DNA from 4 places in the Evansella cellulosilytica DSM 2522 genome. Region 1 is predicted to be linked to each of the others. Evidence: riboswitches for the same ligand, from Rfam matches in the RefSeq annotation. Region 1 holds a riboswitch; each other region holds the start of a gene.
The links. A riboswitch is a leader RNA that binds a small molecule or an ion and turns the genes downstream of it on or off. The one in region 1 is predicted to bind cyclic di-GMP.
Positions count from the first base shown of each region.

Region 2: linked by a shared signal. The riboswitch ahead of BCELL_RS11775 (hypothetical protein) and the one ahead of BCELL_RS21965 (anti-repressor SinI family protein) in region 1 are both predicted to bind cyclic di-GMP.
Region 3: linked by a shared signal. The riboswitch ahead of BCELL_RS14840 (sensor domain-containing protein) and the one ahead of BCELL_RS21965 (anti-repressor SinI family protein) in region 1 are both predicted to bind cyclic di-GMP.
Region 4: linked by a shared signal. The riboswitch ahead of BCELL_RS20880 (EAL domain-containing protein) and the one ahead of BCELL_RS21965 (anti-repressor SinI family protein) in region 1 are both predicted to bind cyclic di-GMP.

Region 1 is NC_014829.1:852,204-856,408, forward strand. Features, by position in the region: gene BCELL_RS03840 (ATP-binding protein) at 1-908, shown strand, start outside; gene BCELL_RS03845 (response regulator transcription factor) at 932-1,642, shown strand; cyclic di-GMP riboswitch class I at 1,852-1,944, shown strand; gene BCELL_RS21965 (anti-repressor SinI family protein) at 1,987-2,115, shown strand; gene BCELL_RS03850 (methyl-accepting chemotaxis protein) at 2,249-3,775, opposite strand; gene BCELL_RS03855 (alpha/beta hydrolase) at 4,014-4,205, shown strand, end outside.
Region 2 is NC_014829.1:2,573,381-2,577,585, forward strand. Features, by position in the region: gene BCELL_RS11765 (phospholipase D-like domain-containing protein) at 1-87, shown strand, start outside; gene pepV (dipeptidase PepV) at 268-1,680, shown strand; gene BCELL_RS11775 (hypothetical protein) at 1,754-2,080, opposite strand; cyclic di-GMP riboswitch class I at 2,113-2,198, opposite strand; gene BCELL_RS11780 (hypothetical protein) at 2,305-2,499, opposite strand; gene BCELL_RS11785 (DUF1292 domain-containing protein) at 3,104-3,370, opposite strand; gene BCELL_RS11790 (YqeG family HAD IIIA-type phosphatase) at 3,545-4,027, shown strand; gene BCELL_RS11795 (PstS family phosphate ABC transporter substrate-binding protein) at 4,180-4,205, opposite strand, start outside.
Region 3 is NC_014829.1:3,189,984-3,194,188, reverse strand. Features, by position in the region: gene BCELL_RS14855 (putative bifunctional diguanylate cyclase/phosphodiesterase) at 1-112, shown strand, start outside; gene BCELL_RS14850 (KTSC domain-containing protein) at 477-689, opposite strand; gene BCELL_RS14845 (thioredoxin family protein) at 767-988, opposite strand; cyclic di-GMP riboswitch class II at 1,330-1,413, shown strand; gene BCELL_RS14840 (sensor domain-containing protein) at 1,542-3,365, shown strand; gene BCELL_RS14835 (disulfide oxidoreductase) at 3,512-3,955, shown strand; gene BCELL_RS14830 (thioredoxin family protein) at 3,952-4,205, shown strand, end outside.
Region 4 is NC_014829.1:4,572,144-4,576,348, forward strand. Features, by position in the region: gene BCELL_RS20880 (EAL domain-containing protein) at 1-2,363, opposite strand, end outside; cyclic di-GMP riboswitch class I at 2,469-2,548, opposite strand; gene BCELL_RS20885 (CapA family protein) at 2,673-3,818, opposite strand; gene BCELL_RS20890 (glycerophosphodiester phosphodiesterase) at 3,837-4,205, opposite strand, start outside.

The DNA.
Region 1 (4,205 bases):
GTGAAAAAAGAGAGCTTCTTTCAAGGACAAAAACATTAATAGAATTGAGTCTCGCAGTTCGAAAAATAAAAGAGCAAATGAGAGAACTTGATGATGTTAATCAGAGGCTACTACAAATAAACGACGAACTAGAAGGGAAAGTGAGAGAGAGAACTGTTGCCTTAAAAGAGGTAAATGATGAATTGCTGAAAGCGAATGAGGATTTAATTAAATTACAAAACGCTAGGACGCATATGCTATCAAATATTTCACATGAATTTGGCACACCTGTCACTTTTCTACAGAGCTATATTCAGTCAGTGAGAGCCGGAATTATTGAAGCGAATGACGCACACTACTTAAAATCTGTCGAGAATAAGGTAAATATGTTAAATAGATTAATTGAAGATTTATATGATATCTCTAAGCTTGAGTCAGGTGATATCACACTAATGACAAAGGAACGCAATTTACATGAATGGATAAATCAAATGTACGATAAATTTGAAACGGATGTGACAAGGCGGAAAATTACACTCCATAAACCAGTTTTTACAGGTAATGAGGAGCAAGATATACGAATTGACATTGATAATGACCGTATGGATCAAGTTTTTACTAACATCATTTATAATGCGATTAAGCATACAAATGAAGGCGGCGATATTTGGATTAATGTTGTGGTGAAGGATAGGCAAGAGGTTATGATAGAAATTAAGGATAATGGACATGGAATAAAAGAAAGTGACTTACCATTTGTATTTGAGAGATTTTTTAAAGGAGAAAAAGTGATAAATGGAAAGATTGGAACAGGACTAGGGCTAGCAATATCAAAAGAAATTATTCATCACCATAATGGAGAAATATCAGTTAAAAGTACAGAGGGAAATGGCGCAATCTTTTGTATCTCGTTACCTATCGTAGACTAATTGATTTATGGAGGTTGTTAAGAATGAAAGAAAAAGTGTTAATCATTGAGGATGACGAAGATATTAGAGAATTGACTGCATTATACTTAAAAAAGCATTCGTATGAAGTTTTTACTGCGAAAGACGGCTATGAGGGAATTAATATCGTACAAAATAATAATCCCCATCTAGTTTTATTAGACATACTTTTACCCGGAATGAAAGGGTATGAGATTTGTCAAAAAATTAGAATGCTTTCAGAAGCACCCATTATATTTTTAAGTTGTAAAAGGGATATAAGAGATAAAGTAAAGGGATTAGATGCGGGCGCTGATGATTATTTAACGAAGCCGTTTGATTTTACGGAGCTTGAAGCAAGAATAAAAGCAAATTTACGACGTAGTAAAATGAATGCAAATCGCAATGAACCAAAGCGTGTTTTTTCATGTGGAAATCTAGAAATAGATTTAGATAGTTATGATGTTTTCAATAAAGGGAATAAAGTTTCGTTATACACAAAGGAGCTACAACTTTTAATGCTACTAGTTGAAAACAAAAATCATGTGTTTAGTGCTGAAAAAATCTATGATCAAATTTGGGGCATTGATCATTGTGGCGATTTAAAAACCGTCATGGTACATATTAGTAACTTACGTCGTAAAATCGAGGAAAATCCATCAAAGCCAAAATTAATTAAAACGGTGAGAGGTTTCGGGTATAAATTCAGTACTGCTGACGAGGACATTAAAGGATAGCTTGTGGAAATTTGTAATTAATTGTAGATAAAAACATACAAAATTTTAACTCCATTTTAACCTTTTTTATTTATAGTGATAGATAATAAGAACTATAAAACACTGTGGGGGTGTTCATAATAGTTTGGCATCGGATTTATAATCTGATAAATCAGAAAAATAGGGTGAAAAGTTTTGAGTCTTTTGTTGCAGGTAAACTAAAAACTCCTACCAGATAAAGGCAAATCTATTGAAAAGTAGAGGCGCAAAACTACGGATCTAAGGGCTAAATGTTTAATGTCTATGATAGCCGGGTTACCTAGTAGGCAAGATTATCGGAAAGGGGTTTGATGTTTTTGGGGAACATGAAGATGGTGGCAGTAGATGAGGAGTGGAAAGGTTTATTGAAGGAAGCGAGAGATTTGGGGTTAACGCCAAAAGATATTAGAATATTTTTGGCGAAAAAAAGCTATGAAAAAAAAGTACATAGTTGAAAATAATCATTCCTACTATGTAATCGGTCGTTTCAGGCATTAATATTGTTTATAATATGTATTTTATATGATGTGTAAGAGGGGACTCAAAGGTTGATTTTACCTTTAAGTCCCCTCATTTTTTCATGAGTATTTAAGTTTTTTTTGTAAAGCTAGCAACAATGGCATCGAGTTCTTCCATCATATCTTTTAATTGTGTAGTCGTGTCGGTAAAATTCTCATACGTTGCTAATTGTTCTTCAGCTGTAGCAGACATATTCTCCGAACTCGCTTTATATTCTTCTGAAACATCTGTCATTTCATTGATGGATGCTTTTAGCGTTTCTACTTTCTCTACTATTGATTGACACATTTTAAAGGAAGCGCCTATATCATGGTGGACGACTTCCGTTTGAGCAACGATTTTTTCAAAGACCTCACCTGTAGATGATAATTGGTCTGCACCTTCCATTACTTGTTGCGTCGTTTCGGACATAACGATACTAATCTCTTGCGTTTCCTTTAATAAATCTTCTATAATGCTCGCAACATGGTGAGCATAATGACCAGATTGATCGGCTAACTTTCTAACTTCATCTGCAACTACAGCAAAGCCTCTTCCTGATTCACCAGCTCGGGCAGCTTCGATAGCTGCATTGAGAGCTAATAGATTTGTTTGCTCTGCAATGTCAGACATATAAGTGACCGATTGCTGAATTTTGGAAGAACGCTCTTGTAGTCGATCGACAACTTCGTTCATTTGTTGTACTGCATTTGAAATGTCCTTCATTTGGCCCTCCGTATTTATCATACTTTTTGATCCAGATTGTGCAAGTGATCGCGTGCTACTTGAAGAGTCCTTTGAACGTCTCATTTGTTCCCTAATAAGTTGTATATCAGAAGAAACGTCCTCTATTGAGTTATAGCTAACTCTAGCAACTTGCAGTTGCTCTGTAGCCCCTTCGGTAATGGTATGAATTGAATTTGTTATTTCACCAGTAGCAGCAACTGATTCCTTTACACCTAAGTTTAGTTGTTCAATGCTTTGTAAAACGTCCTTTGATGTACTTGTTAATTTAGTCGTAACCTTCTCTAAAACATCTCTTTGCTCTTCTTCCTTTTTCGTTAATTCTTTTACATATTGATTTCTAATATTAATTTGGATGATAAGAACACTACTTGTAAATATTAAAAATACAGCATGAATGAGCAAAAGACTAAAAGGATAATCAGCTGTGCCGGTAATCAACTCAGGTGCAACAAGGTATCCGCCAAAGTGCTGAATAGCAAAAATAATAGTACTGAAAATAATTAAACGAATGCTTTCGTAGTATGCTAACACAGCTAACACCATAAAAATCGAGAAATGGTATTCAACTAAACCATCACCACCAGCAATAAGTGATATGCTACTCAATGTTAATGAGAGCATAATGAATAACGAAATTTGCTGATGCTCTTTATTCTTATAATATAAAATTACGCTAGTTAATAAGAAAATAAAAGGAATAACTACTAAAATATTTAAAGGAATAGAAAAACTATGTGATGAATGATTGTGGTGAGACAAGAAATACCCTTCTAAAAAGTGGAAATGACGGTGTAATACATGAACAGCAATGGAAAGAAAAAAGATAAAGGCCGTAATGTAAAGCATTATCAGATGCTTTCTTTTTTTCATATTAGAATCCTCCTGATGAAAAGTGATAGTAAAACTAGTTGTAAACGCTATTTTTATTATAGTTGCTGCAGTAATATGAGACAACTATTTTGTCGAATTATGTAGATTTTTAGGCGAGTGCAAAGGTTATCGAAGAGCGTTACATTTGAATTGAATAATTTCATTATTATATAATATTATTACTTACTTTTTTATAGTAAGATGATTGGAGAAAATGGAGGCGGCTAATCAAATGTCAATGAAACATGTGTTTAAAAAAGGAGAAGCTGGTAATCAGAACACTTTGTTACTATTACATGGTACTGGCGGAGATGAACATGATTTGATACCAATTTCGGAAATGATTGACCCTGGTGCTGCTGTATTAAGTGTAAGGGGTAATGTCGATGAGAACGGCATGAATCGTTTTTTTCGAAGACTTGCAGAAGGA
Region 2 (4,205 bases), 1.7 Mb from region 1:
ATTAAAGAAAGTGATGTACCATTCCTAAAGAGAATTATCGTTACCACACTTTCTTTATTTACCCGCTCTTTTGATTTTATGCTTTAGCAAAACATTATCATACGAGTAGTTAATTCAAGATGATCATTAGTAGCCAGCTGCCATACGAGTGGCGGTTGGCTTTTCGTATACCCTTAAAGCCAAAATTTTAAAGTATGAGAAACGAATGCTATAATAATGGAACATAGAAAACCATGAATACATAGATATGAACAGGAGTTGTCGTCATTGAATTTCTACGAGGAAGTAGTCAAACAGAAGGAACAATTACTAAAAGACTTAACAAGGCTCTTGAAAATCGAGAGTACGAAAGATCTATCATCCTCCTCAGAGGGACAACCGATGGGGAAAAATATCGCCGAAGCATTAGATTTAATGTTAACATTATCAACACAACATGGCCTTCATACAGAAAATAATGAAGGGTTTTATGGCTATGCCGAATTAAAGAACTCGGATAACGATGATTATATCGCTATACTTGGACATTTAGATGTTGTCCCTGCAACTGGTGATTGGACTTCTCCACCTTTCGAGCCAACAATTAGAGACGGTAAACTATTTGCTAGAGGGGCAATCGACGATAAAGGTCCGACAATGGCCGCTTTTTATGCCTTAAAGATGTTAAAAGAGCTTAAAATGCCCATGAAACGAAACGTCCGTATCATCTTTGGAACAGATGAAGAAAGTGGGATGAGTTGCTTAAAGAAATACCGTGAAATCGAGCATTCTCCAGTTGCTGGCTTTGCACCTGATGCGACATTCCCAATCATTCATGCTGAAAAAGGCCAAATAAACGCAAGGTGTAACCTGAATTTTGATAACGAAACTGAAAGTATGACATCAAATGACACACTCATTTCTTTTCAAGCTGGTACGAGACCAAACATGGTCCCTGAATCAGCCACTGCTGTTATTAAAGATCACGATCAAGCTATCGAACAACAATTTATTCATTTTTTAGAAAAGCATCAGCTAGAAGGAGAGTACTTTCATCATAGTGGTAACATAACGCTCAACTTAAAAGGCCTTTCTTCTCATAGTATGGAACCACATAAAGGCATTAACGCTGGTATGTATTTAGCACAGTTTCTCACTACTTTGTCCTTAAACAAAAAAGCAAAGGCCTATCTTTCATTCGTTAACTTATTTTTTGAAGATCATTTTGGAAAAAATATTAATATTGATCATGAGGATGATATAACTGGACCATTAACTATAAACCCTGCGATTTTTAGTTTCGAAGAGGGATCGAGTTGTTTTGTACATTTAAATATTCGATACCCTGTATCAGCAAATTTTGATGCAATTGAGCAAAAGCTTTATACGTTACTTGAAAAATACCATTTTTCATTCGGAGACATTCGAAATAAAAATCCTCATCACGTTGATAAAAATACAGCTATGATAAAGTACTTACAAAAGGCTTATGAAGAAGAAACGAGTGAGGAAGCTACCCTACTTTCTAGTGGAGGTAATACGTATGCAAGCCTATTGCCAAACTGTGTTGCATATGGTGCTGTTTTTCCTGGTAAGGTGATGACTGCCCATCAAAAAAATGAGTATATAGAAATTGAAGATCTATTAAAAGCTACGGCAATTTATGCAAGAGCAATATCTTACTTAGCAAATATCGAATAAGAAAAACAGTTCACATCTCTTGCTGTGAACTGTTTTTCCTTCTTCTATTAATATGAGTACAATTCTTTTCTATTTATTCTGATTGCACATATTCTTCCCTAATAACGGCTTTTTGCCACTCTAATTGTTCAGTATTACCTTTATCATCAGATTGTATTTGAAGTTTCATGTTCTCATCTAACGCGGTATCGTTTCTTTTCAAAGTACTTCCCTCCGTTTTTTTATGGGATTTTAACAATTCTCCATGTTGATTTAGTTTTACATCTAAAAATTGACTAATTTCTAGCAACAGTGGGTCATTCATCGTACCTAATCGTTCCTTCGCTTTGTACATTAGCTTCTTTAGAAACACAATATCCCGACTGATACAATATAAAGAATTATTTTTGTCCAAGCCCAAACTACATTACCCCCTTTAATAATAGGAGAATATTCGGTAACTGGCTGGCTTCTTCTAGATGAAGGAAGCCCCTATAGCTTTGCGTCACCAACTTTCGATGGTTTTGCCGTTTCGTATTACTTGTAATTTGGAATTGACCCATAAAATAATAAGAAGAAGGTCTTAGTTCATTATACACAATTATCTAAATATTCCGCAATATAGTGTGTGACTTTTTTTATTAACTAAATCTTTCTTTTTGATAACTCCTCCGTTATGTATAACAATTCAGATTTAATTTCCGCCGCTCTTTCAAACTCAAAAGCATTTCTAGCAAACTTTAGTTCCTCTACTAAAAGGTTATAACGTACTTTTAAGTCTTCATTTGTTTTCTCTGATAGATGAATCATTTTTTTTAAGCTTGGGTCTACTTTATACATCTCTATTCCCCTCTCCATCTACTTTAACAGCATCTCATGCATCATCTTTTCTAATTGCTTATATCTTCCATATTCGACAAACATTGACCGAATCCTTCAATAACTTGCTTTTTGTTATATTATTAAAACATACAAACTCTAGCCAACGTTTAAAATGTTTGTCAACAAAAAAGGGAACAGACTAATGACATAAATACATTACTCTGTTCCCCAGTATAATTTTAGCTTTGTTATTTATTCGCAGCTTTACATACGTCACATGTTACATTCGCACCACTTATCGAATATGTTGAGATACAGCTAGGACACATCCATTTACCACATGACTTGCATTTTCCCCCACTCGTAGATCTGGAAGCGCTATCAAAATTCATCGTTTCACAGCAAACAACACAGCTCCCCAAATTCACGTCACACCCCCCCTTTCATAAATAAATTAACGAGATCGATTTACTGACCTCTTACCCCTACTAATATTATAACAGGGAAAACGGTTGAACATGTTAAATTCACTGAAATTTCAGTTAAATAATCTTTGAAAATTTGTGAATCATTGAACATACACGTGTTAACATTGTATACAACATGTGCACCAGTTAAACTATTATTCATTATTTTTTTCAGCTGGACTTGCTTCAACTGCAATTTCATATGCTTCTAATATTGCTTCCCGCTCGGTTGGGTCGGTTATTCCTACAAGATATTGAGCGTGGGTATCCTCTTCAATACGCATGAGAAGTGCCTCATAATCACCAGTAATGAGAGCATAAGATTGCCCATCCATCTCAAACAGTGCTTCCACGTTAAAGTCTTTGTGATTTCCCTTATCATCCTCTATTGTAATTTGATCCCGTATATTTTCAAAATCCATGGACTTGCCTCCTTATAATTAGTTAAACTTATCATTTCCTAACAGGTTAAGAATATTGCAAACGAAGTAAACAATTGACTGTTTCGGTAATTGTTATATAAATATTTCCACGATATGGAACGGACATGTTATGATAATCTGTACAAACTATAAAAAAAAGAAAGAGTGAAATACATGCGTTATTTTAAACCTGACTTTTTATTTGAGCATTTTTCTGGCATTACTATCAAATGGCTAAAAGAAAACAACATTACTCATATTTTTTCAGATTTAGATAGCACATTAGCTGCTCATGATCAACATGGTACAAAAGAGTTTGAAGCATGGCTTTCTCAACTAAGAGAAAATAACGTTCAACTTGTTATCCTTTCTAACAATAATCAAAGCCGAGTTGATATTTTTACTGAACCTTATAGAATCGTCGGATATGGAAAAGCAAATAAACCTGCTACAAGTAAAATACAACGTATTATGGATGAAGTAGGTGCTAAATCGGAAACGAGTTTATTTTTAGGAGATCAATTGTTTACAGATGTTTGGTGTGGAAAACGATTAAAGATGATAACAGCACTTGTCCATCCAATAGAACCGGAGCATGAGCCATGGAACGTATCTTTAAAACGAAAAGCAGAATCGGTCATTCGCCGTGGTTGGTGATTATTTTACATTAAGAAAGACGCAACAGGACAATAATTCATGCAGGTAGAACATCCGCTACACTACTATATTAAATCGACGTAAATGAACTTCATACATTAATGAAGGTGTACTCCAAAGGTATAAATCAACCTTTGGAGTACACCTCTTGTTTAATTTAATGGGACATAACCTGTCT
Region 3 (4,205 bases), 2.3 Mb from region 1:
TAATATGTTGCGAAGATGGGGGTGTAACAAACTACAAGGATATTACTTCAGTAAACCAATCTCGCAAAAGGAAATCAACAATTACTTAATCAAAAATCACGCAAACGAGTAGAGGCAGTCTCAAAGATGTGCCAGCTACTATAAGTCTGTTTTATTTCTTGATTATACACAACGTGCAAATCAATGCCATTAACATAAAAAAAGGTCACTGAAAAAGTAAAGAGCAACTTTTTCAGCGTCTATAAAGACAGGTGGCAATGTCCACTCGCCACCCGCTGACTATAAGAACTCCATTTAAGTGGCCTTTAAGAGATTGCGACGCTACCAACCATTGCATAAGGGAGACTCGATAGGTGAAAATTACCTTTTGAGTCTCCCTTTAAGTCTTCACTTATAACTTGTACCTTTGTATTTGATTATATTGGTACAGCGATTGTAACTATTGCCAAACTCCTCACTTATGGACAGTTACAATTTTAACTTATGGTTCGAGATGGGTACCGAGGCTCGATTCTTTCCTCAAAAAACTCTGTATAGTTCTTTGTTGATAAGAAACCGACGTAATCGAGCTTATAAACCTCATAATAAATAACGTATTCACCATTCTTAAAATGTACATGAAGATGCCTATTTGTCTCATCATACTCAATGTAAGATAGTTTACCGTGGTTCAATTCAACTGTTTCCATAATACCCTCCCTCTAATTTTTCTTTAGGGAATTACTCTTACTAATAGGATACCCGATATAATAGAAAAGAAACGAGCCTATAAAAAAAAGTTGGTCATTTCTTGTTTTGATAATACTTTGCCACTTGATACAACTTTATCGTTTACGACTAGTGTTGGAGTATAGTAAAATCCATTTAAAGTAGGGGGATCTTGATGGTGAATTTCTACGTGAGCATGTAAGCCAATATCATTGATGACTTCCTTCAACCTTTTCTCAACGATCTTGCCATTAATGTTTGAACTAACAAACAGCTTCACTTCCAATTCACTCACCTCACTTGTCTATTCTTATTTTTATTATAATCCATTGTTTTTGACCGGAAACGCTATCATTTGACAGTGATGTGACTAAATTGTTACTATTTAGAAAACTTTATTATTCAGCAAATATCGATTTTTTATAAAAAAAATGTAAAATTATGCTTGTATTTTTACTTTAGAAAATAATACAATTAAACTAGTAATCTTTTCTAGAAATGCGCGCATGGTAAAATGTAGTTGATTATTAGTTTAGGATACTCGCATACCGTGTTTATTACTTCAGCTTCCTTTCGTGAGAAATCAGCTGTAAAATCATCATCAGTTTTAACTAAGCTAAAAATTTAAAAGGTAGCGAAGAATATATGTCTTGATTTGGGCACTTGGACATACAGGAGCTAGTAGTGCAACCGACCTTGTTATTTAGGTCGGTTTTTAATATTGATACAACTTAATAATGTTAGTTTTGTATACTGGAATATATTTCAGTACAAAACGAGGGATTATCCCAAACTAATCATGGATGAATAATGATAATTCAAGGAGGAACAGAATGGAAATAAATAAGTTACCTTCAATAGAGAAGAAGACTATAGAAAAAAATTACCATTCTCACTTGCCTAAATGGTTTTCACATGTTTGGGGTCAAGAAAAACAGCCAAGCATTGAAAGTGATCAAGCACTAGATCAACAATATGAACAATTAATAAGTAGATTTAAAATTGCATTAGAAACGACAGCATTGATCGTACTTGTTAATGATACGGGTGCAATTACATATGTTAGTGAAGAATTTTGTGATCTTTTAGATTATTCAGAAAGTGAACTAATAGGTGTGAACTATTTATCATTACAACACCGTTCATTTAAAGAACGGGAATTGTTTAGTAACACACTAGCATCACAAAAAATCACTTCCTTTGAAATGATTCCCTTAAAGAAAAGTGGAAATCCGCTTATATTAAAGACACAAATAATGCCTTTAATAAAATCAAATCAGGAAAGCGATATATTTCTCATCATGCATCGAGATGTTACACGTTTAAAGCAGGCAGAAAAAGTAATAAAGGAATTAGGAGCAGTAGATACTCTTACAGGGTTACCAAATAGAGATAAATTTGAAAGAGATGTCAGATCAAGAATTGAAATGAAGCATGCAGAGAAATTTCCTTTTGCCATTCTTTTCTTTGATTTAGATCGTTTTAAGTTTTATAACGACACTTTAGGGCATTTTACTGGAGACAAACTAATACAATCTATCTCTCAAACGTTAAGTAGTATCCAACATAAAAAAGTGCAAATATATCGTTATGGGGGAGACGAATTTTCCGTATTATTTCATTCTCCAAAGTCTAAAGAGGAAGTACAAGAGTTGGCTCAAGAAATATTACTAGCCTTTGAATCACCATTTCATGTAAAAGGAAATGAACTATACATCACAGCTAGTATAGGAATCTCGTATTTTCCTGTCATAGGAGTCACTTATGACCAAATAATTCAACAAGCGGAAATGGCTATGCACTACGCTAAAGAGTTAGGTAAGGGTGATTTTCAATGGTATCAATCGTCAATTCGAACAGAGCATGACGAAAAATTACTTATGGAAAAAAGATTAAGAATTGCTATGGAGCAAGAAAACTTTGAGCTATATTATCATCCTCAAATTGATTTAAAAGAAAACAAAGTGATCGGAGTAGAAGCACTTTTAAGGTGGAACGATGAACAGTTAGGAAAGGTTTCTCCTTACAAATTTATTCCAATTGCTGAAGAAACAGGATTAATTAACCAAATCGGGGATTGGGTACTTGAAAAAGCTTGTATTCAAGCGAAGAAATGGAATAATGAAGGTCATGAACTAAGGATAGGTATAAATATTTCACCCCAGCAATTTCAGAGACCAGATTTTGTTAGTAAAGTAAAAAATACTTTAGATAAAACAGGCCTGTCTCCAAAACTGTTAGACTTGGAAATAACGGAAAATGATTTACTTTATAATCGTGATGAATGTCTTAAAACGTTGTATCGTCTAAAGCAATTTGGAGTCAGTATCTCTATCGATGACTTTGGTACGGGCTATTCTTCATTAAGTTATTTACGTAGATTTCCGATAGATACGTTAAAAATAGATCAATCATTTATTAAAGAGGTAGTTGATAATACTAATGATCAAGCAATCGTGACTTCTATCATTCAATTAGCACACAATATGAAGCTGAGAGTCATTGCTGAAGGAGTAGAAACGTCTGAAATGGTTGCATTTTTAAATAAGTTAAGCTGCGATGAAATGCAAGGATTTTTGTATAGCCAACCGCTTCCACCAGAAGCTGTAACAAAATATATAGAGTCAACTAGTCCGTCAATGAAACTAAACGTATAGGACCATGTAACCTATTAACATTTTCTCTATATTGTTATACTGATGTATAAGGTAGAAAGCGTATTTTTTGACTTCAAACCCAATATCAGTTTATAGTATAATCGCTCAATCCAAATTGCATAATACTATGGAAAGAGGAAAATGTTATGGCGATAACAGCAAAACAAAAGAAAATTGAATATGCTATGCTTCTTGCATGGGGGATAGCATTAATAGCAACCCTCGGGTCTTTATACTTTTCTGAAATTGAAAACTTTATTCCTTGTGAACTTTGTTGGGTGCAAAGGATATTTATGTATCCTTTAGCAATAACACTAGCAATTGCAGCAATAAAGAAGGATTCGAAACAGGCTTACTATACGTTGCCTATTAGTTTAATCGGCTTAAGCTTCTCTATTTACCATGTAATGCTAGAAAGAATACCAGCGTTAAGTGAGACTGCTGAAGGGTGTGGGATTATCCCATGCAATTATTTATATATTAATTGGTTTGGATTCATCACAATTCCTTTTCTAGCACTAATCGCCTTTCTTTCCATTTCAATTATTATGGTTTACGTGATTGTTACAGAGAGGAGAGGGGAAAAGTGAAAAAGGTTATCATTTTCGGATTAATTATTGTCATTATTTTTGCTGCATTAGCTTTCGTTACATCTCAGCAAAATAAACAGCAATCGGAAGGTAATCCTTTTGGTAAGGATCAATTACATCGTGAGACATTAAATCAGCTTGATAATCCACTTTATCAAAATGTCATAATACCTGAAGAATTAAACAGTAAGCTAGAAAATGAGGAAACGGTAACGGTATACTTTTATAGCCCTACATGTGAATATTGTAA
Region 4 (4,205 bases), 960 kb from region 1:
ACTTTTACACCCATTTCTTGCAATCCATTAAGTGTATGAATAACATCATCCATTTTTTTAATAAATACGCTTTCCGTTATTTCTATTTGTAAATACTGCGCTTCTAGTCCCGATATTGTTAATGCTCTTTTTACCATTTCACTTAAATAGCCATGATAAAAATGCTTTGCCGAGATGTTTACCGCTACTGGTACTTTTTTCAAGCCTGCATCTTGCCATTGTTTATTCTGTTTACAAGCTTGCAATAAGCCCCATTCATCTATTTTTAAAATAAGGCCAGATTCTTCTGCAATTGGAATAAACTTTCCAGGGCTAACATTCCCTAACTCTGGATGGTGCCAACGCATTAAAGCTTCCATTCCAGACATTTCATCCGTTTTTGCATTTACCTTCGGCTGGTAATGAAGCTCAAATTGATTCCGCTCTAATGCTTCTCGTAATCCATTGTTAATCATCATTCTTTCTGAGAAGTCAGCCTTCATCGATTGATCGAAAAATTGTATATAATTTCTTCCTTTTTCTTTCGCATTGTACATGGCCATGTCAGCAAACCTAACAAGTCTATCCAAAGTATCCCCATCTTTCGGGTACATACTAACACCGAAACTTGCTGTTACATAAAGGGACATGTTATTAAGAATGATTGGTTCAGCAAACAATCTTTGCAATTTCCCACCGAATCTTTTTACCTCTTTCTTATCAGCCTCAGTTAACACAATGACAAATTCGTCTCCGCCTAGCCTAAACACTTTTATCTTCTCTTTCTCTAATTTCATCAACTTGTTGGATACAAGCTTCAATAGTTCATCACCAACTTTATGGCCTAACGTGTCGTTGATTTGTTTAAACTGATTTAAATCAACAAACATGACAGCGATTGTTGGTGCTTTTTTGTTTGCCTCAGACTGTAGTAAGCTTTCTAAATACTTTTGAAAATGCTGTCTATTTGGGAGGCCTGTTAACATATCGTAGTACGCTAATTTTTGTAGCTTTTCCTCTGATTTTTGCAGCATCCCCGCTTGCTCTTCTAGCTCCTTATTCATATTGTTTGTTCTTTGAAACATTTGTTTCAGCTTCGTTGACGTATATTTAAAGTTTTCTATTAATAAATCAATTTCCTTCACGTTACTTTGTGGCCAATCAATCGTTTCATTGTCACCAATTTTATTAGGTAATCCTGTCGTTGTTAATGTAAGTTGGTTTAAAGTACTAACCAAATTCCTATTGATCACCCTTGACATTAATAATGCAACTAAGGCAAATATAAGTAAGAATCTAAATTGATCCAAAAAGTCGGTAAAAATTCGCTCTTGCTGATAAGACAATGGCATTTCTACATATATTGTTAGTGGAAGCCCTTCAATAGGCCTTTCGTAAATAAAGCTACCTTTATTCCAATTCATAATGCTTGGCTGCTCATTTTGATTAGCTGGTAGTTTCTGATAATAGCGTTCTGATAAATAGTAAACATCATATTCTGAAAACCAATCAAAATAGTCTCTCATATGAAATTGTTCATTCGTTGACGATAATATGATATTTTTTTCATTTGTTACCACGACATTATATATTTCATCCTGTATGTTTCGTTCTAGCAAGCTACTTAATTGACTTTGCTTCACGGTATCAAATAAAGACAATTTCATCATGTCTTTCGTATTCCATTGCTTAATTTCACTCTCAATACTTCGAGCATTGTTACTCAATAAATGAGAAGTGCTTCTAATAGATGACTCATACGCACTAATGCTATTTATTGCAAAATTAATTAAAAATGGAAAGGTGATAGCAACAATGATGATGTGTAGTATTAAATGCTGTGAGCTAATGTATTGTTTTTTACTGCCCTTTATCCATCTTTCTAATGGTGTATAAGCGAGTATCATATCAGCTATTAATGCATTACAAACACCGCTTAAGATAAGAATTGCCAAATGCACATACAGTAATGTACCAGTAAATTCAGGATAGTAGCTGCTGTACATCATCGCCGTTAATGGCACTCCAATTATAAGCCAAAAGAGACCAACCATTAAAACCATACTGCTTTTTCGTCTAAATAATAAAATAACCCCAATGAAAAAGACTTCTAGTATCATCGTAATCTCAGTTATATGTAACTCATAAAAGAGGAATCCTATAATAAATATGACGATAGCGATTGCTGTCGCTTTAACAAGGCTGAACAACCTGACAATTAATAATAAAAATAAACTAGCAAAGCTCACCGTCATGCCAAAAACTAAGGGAAGATCGAATAATTTAGTTATGAGTGCGCTGAAAGAGAGAAGGAGAAATACAATTACATACTTAAACGACTTACTGAACACTAGATTTTTTGCCTTTTCTTGCTTCAACATCATTCCTCCTCCACTTGTGAATATATTACTCTTGTTCACGAAAACGTTTTCGTTAATAAAAATAGAAAAAACTGCATATAACGTTATAGCAGTTTACTCTAGAATATACTAGGTAACCCGGCTATCATACTATGCTTAGACCCGTGGCTTTGCGTCCTGCACTTTCGCACAGTTTGCCCCAATATTAAATTTATTTTAAAAATTTCCAATTATCGACATAACTCTTCATTTTATTATAGTATGTATTGCCCTCGTTGAAAAGTATTTTCGTTAAAATAGTCTTAGTGCTAAAGTAGGTGTTTCTATTCCTTGCTACTCTTCATCTAAATAAAGCAATGTATGCGCAATCGTTTCTTTAAAAGTCGAACCTGTTATTGGAGAGCCATCTGTAGACTCTAATGGCTTTACACGATAAAGGTCATTCTCTTGTACTACTAACGTAGGAATAATTTCAGGATTTTTTATGCTAACTTCTACATCCTCTCCGTTAGTTATTTTCGTTATCTCCACTGTGCCTATCCCTCCGATATCAGTAAAGTCAAAGTACTGACCTGATAGGAAATTTCCTAAAGAATAAAAAACGATTGTCTCGTTGTCATTTACATCGTTTTCTACAATTTCAATTGGTTGTAGTACGTGTGGGTGGTGACCATAAATAATATCGACTCCAGCTTCTGATAATGTTTGTGCTAGTTGCCTTTGCTCCTGGTTAGGCTCTCTTTTATATTCATCACCCCAATGCATGTGTACAACGACGACGTCTGTTTTTTCTTTCAAATTAGCTACGTCAGATACGATTCTGTTTGGCTCAATTAAAGCAACTACGTCCGGGTGATTTTGCGGGATAGGAATCCCGTTTGTACCATATGTATAGGCAAGTACACCTACCGATATCCCATCCATTTCTACTATGCGGTCCGTTTCTCTATCTTCCGTATTTCGATAAACACCAACATAATCCATCTCAATCTCATCGTAAAAGTTCAGTGCACTATTTACCGCCTTCATTCCCCGATCTAACGTATGGTTATTCGCACCGATCACCATGTCGACTCCCACGTCTTGTAAGTTTTCTACTATTTCTTGCGGGCTATTAAAGGCTGGGTAAGAGGATAAACCGATTTCCACTCCTCCTGGCATCGATTCTTGGTTTGCCATTAAAAAATCCGGTTTCTCTAAAAGGTGGGCAACCTCTTCAAGCATTGGGGAAAAATCGTATTTGCCTTCATCCGTTTCGGCAAGCTCATAAACACGATTATGCAGCAATACATCTCCTATTGCTCCAATTGTCATTTTCTCCTCAACAACGACAGCTCTTTCTATGTTGTCATTTGCAGCGTTTAATAAAGATAGCTCATTTTTTCTTTCTTCAAAATGTTGACCTTCGTATTTTCCTTGTTCTTGACAGCCAAAAAGAATTGCCATCAAAACAAAACTCGCTATTATCCTTTTAGTCATTTTTCCACTCCTTTCTTATCACTTCTTATCACTCAGCTTTCGCTTCACTTTATCAGGATAATTTGTAATAATCCCCGATACCCCCCAATTTAATGCCGTTTCAATTTCGAATTCATCATTTAATGTATAGGGATGAATATATAACTGAAAACTTTTTGCCTTTCGTACATAGTCTTCATTTATTCGTTTAAAATTCGGTCCTACGCCTACCGCATACTTTTTAATCAATTTTAACTGTTGCTCGTCTGTATTTGGTCGTTTTAATAACTGGAATAATGGAATATTGGCGTTTTGTTTGTGGATGTTAACTAAACACTTTTCATCAAACGATTGTATGATGATGTGATCGTCTTCAATTTGATATTTTTCAAGGAGGTTTAATAGTTC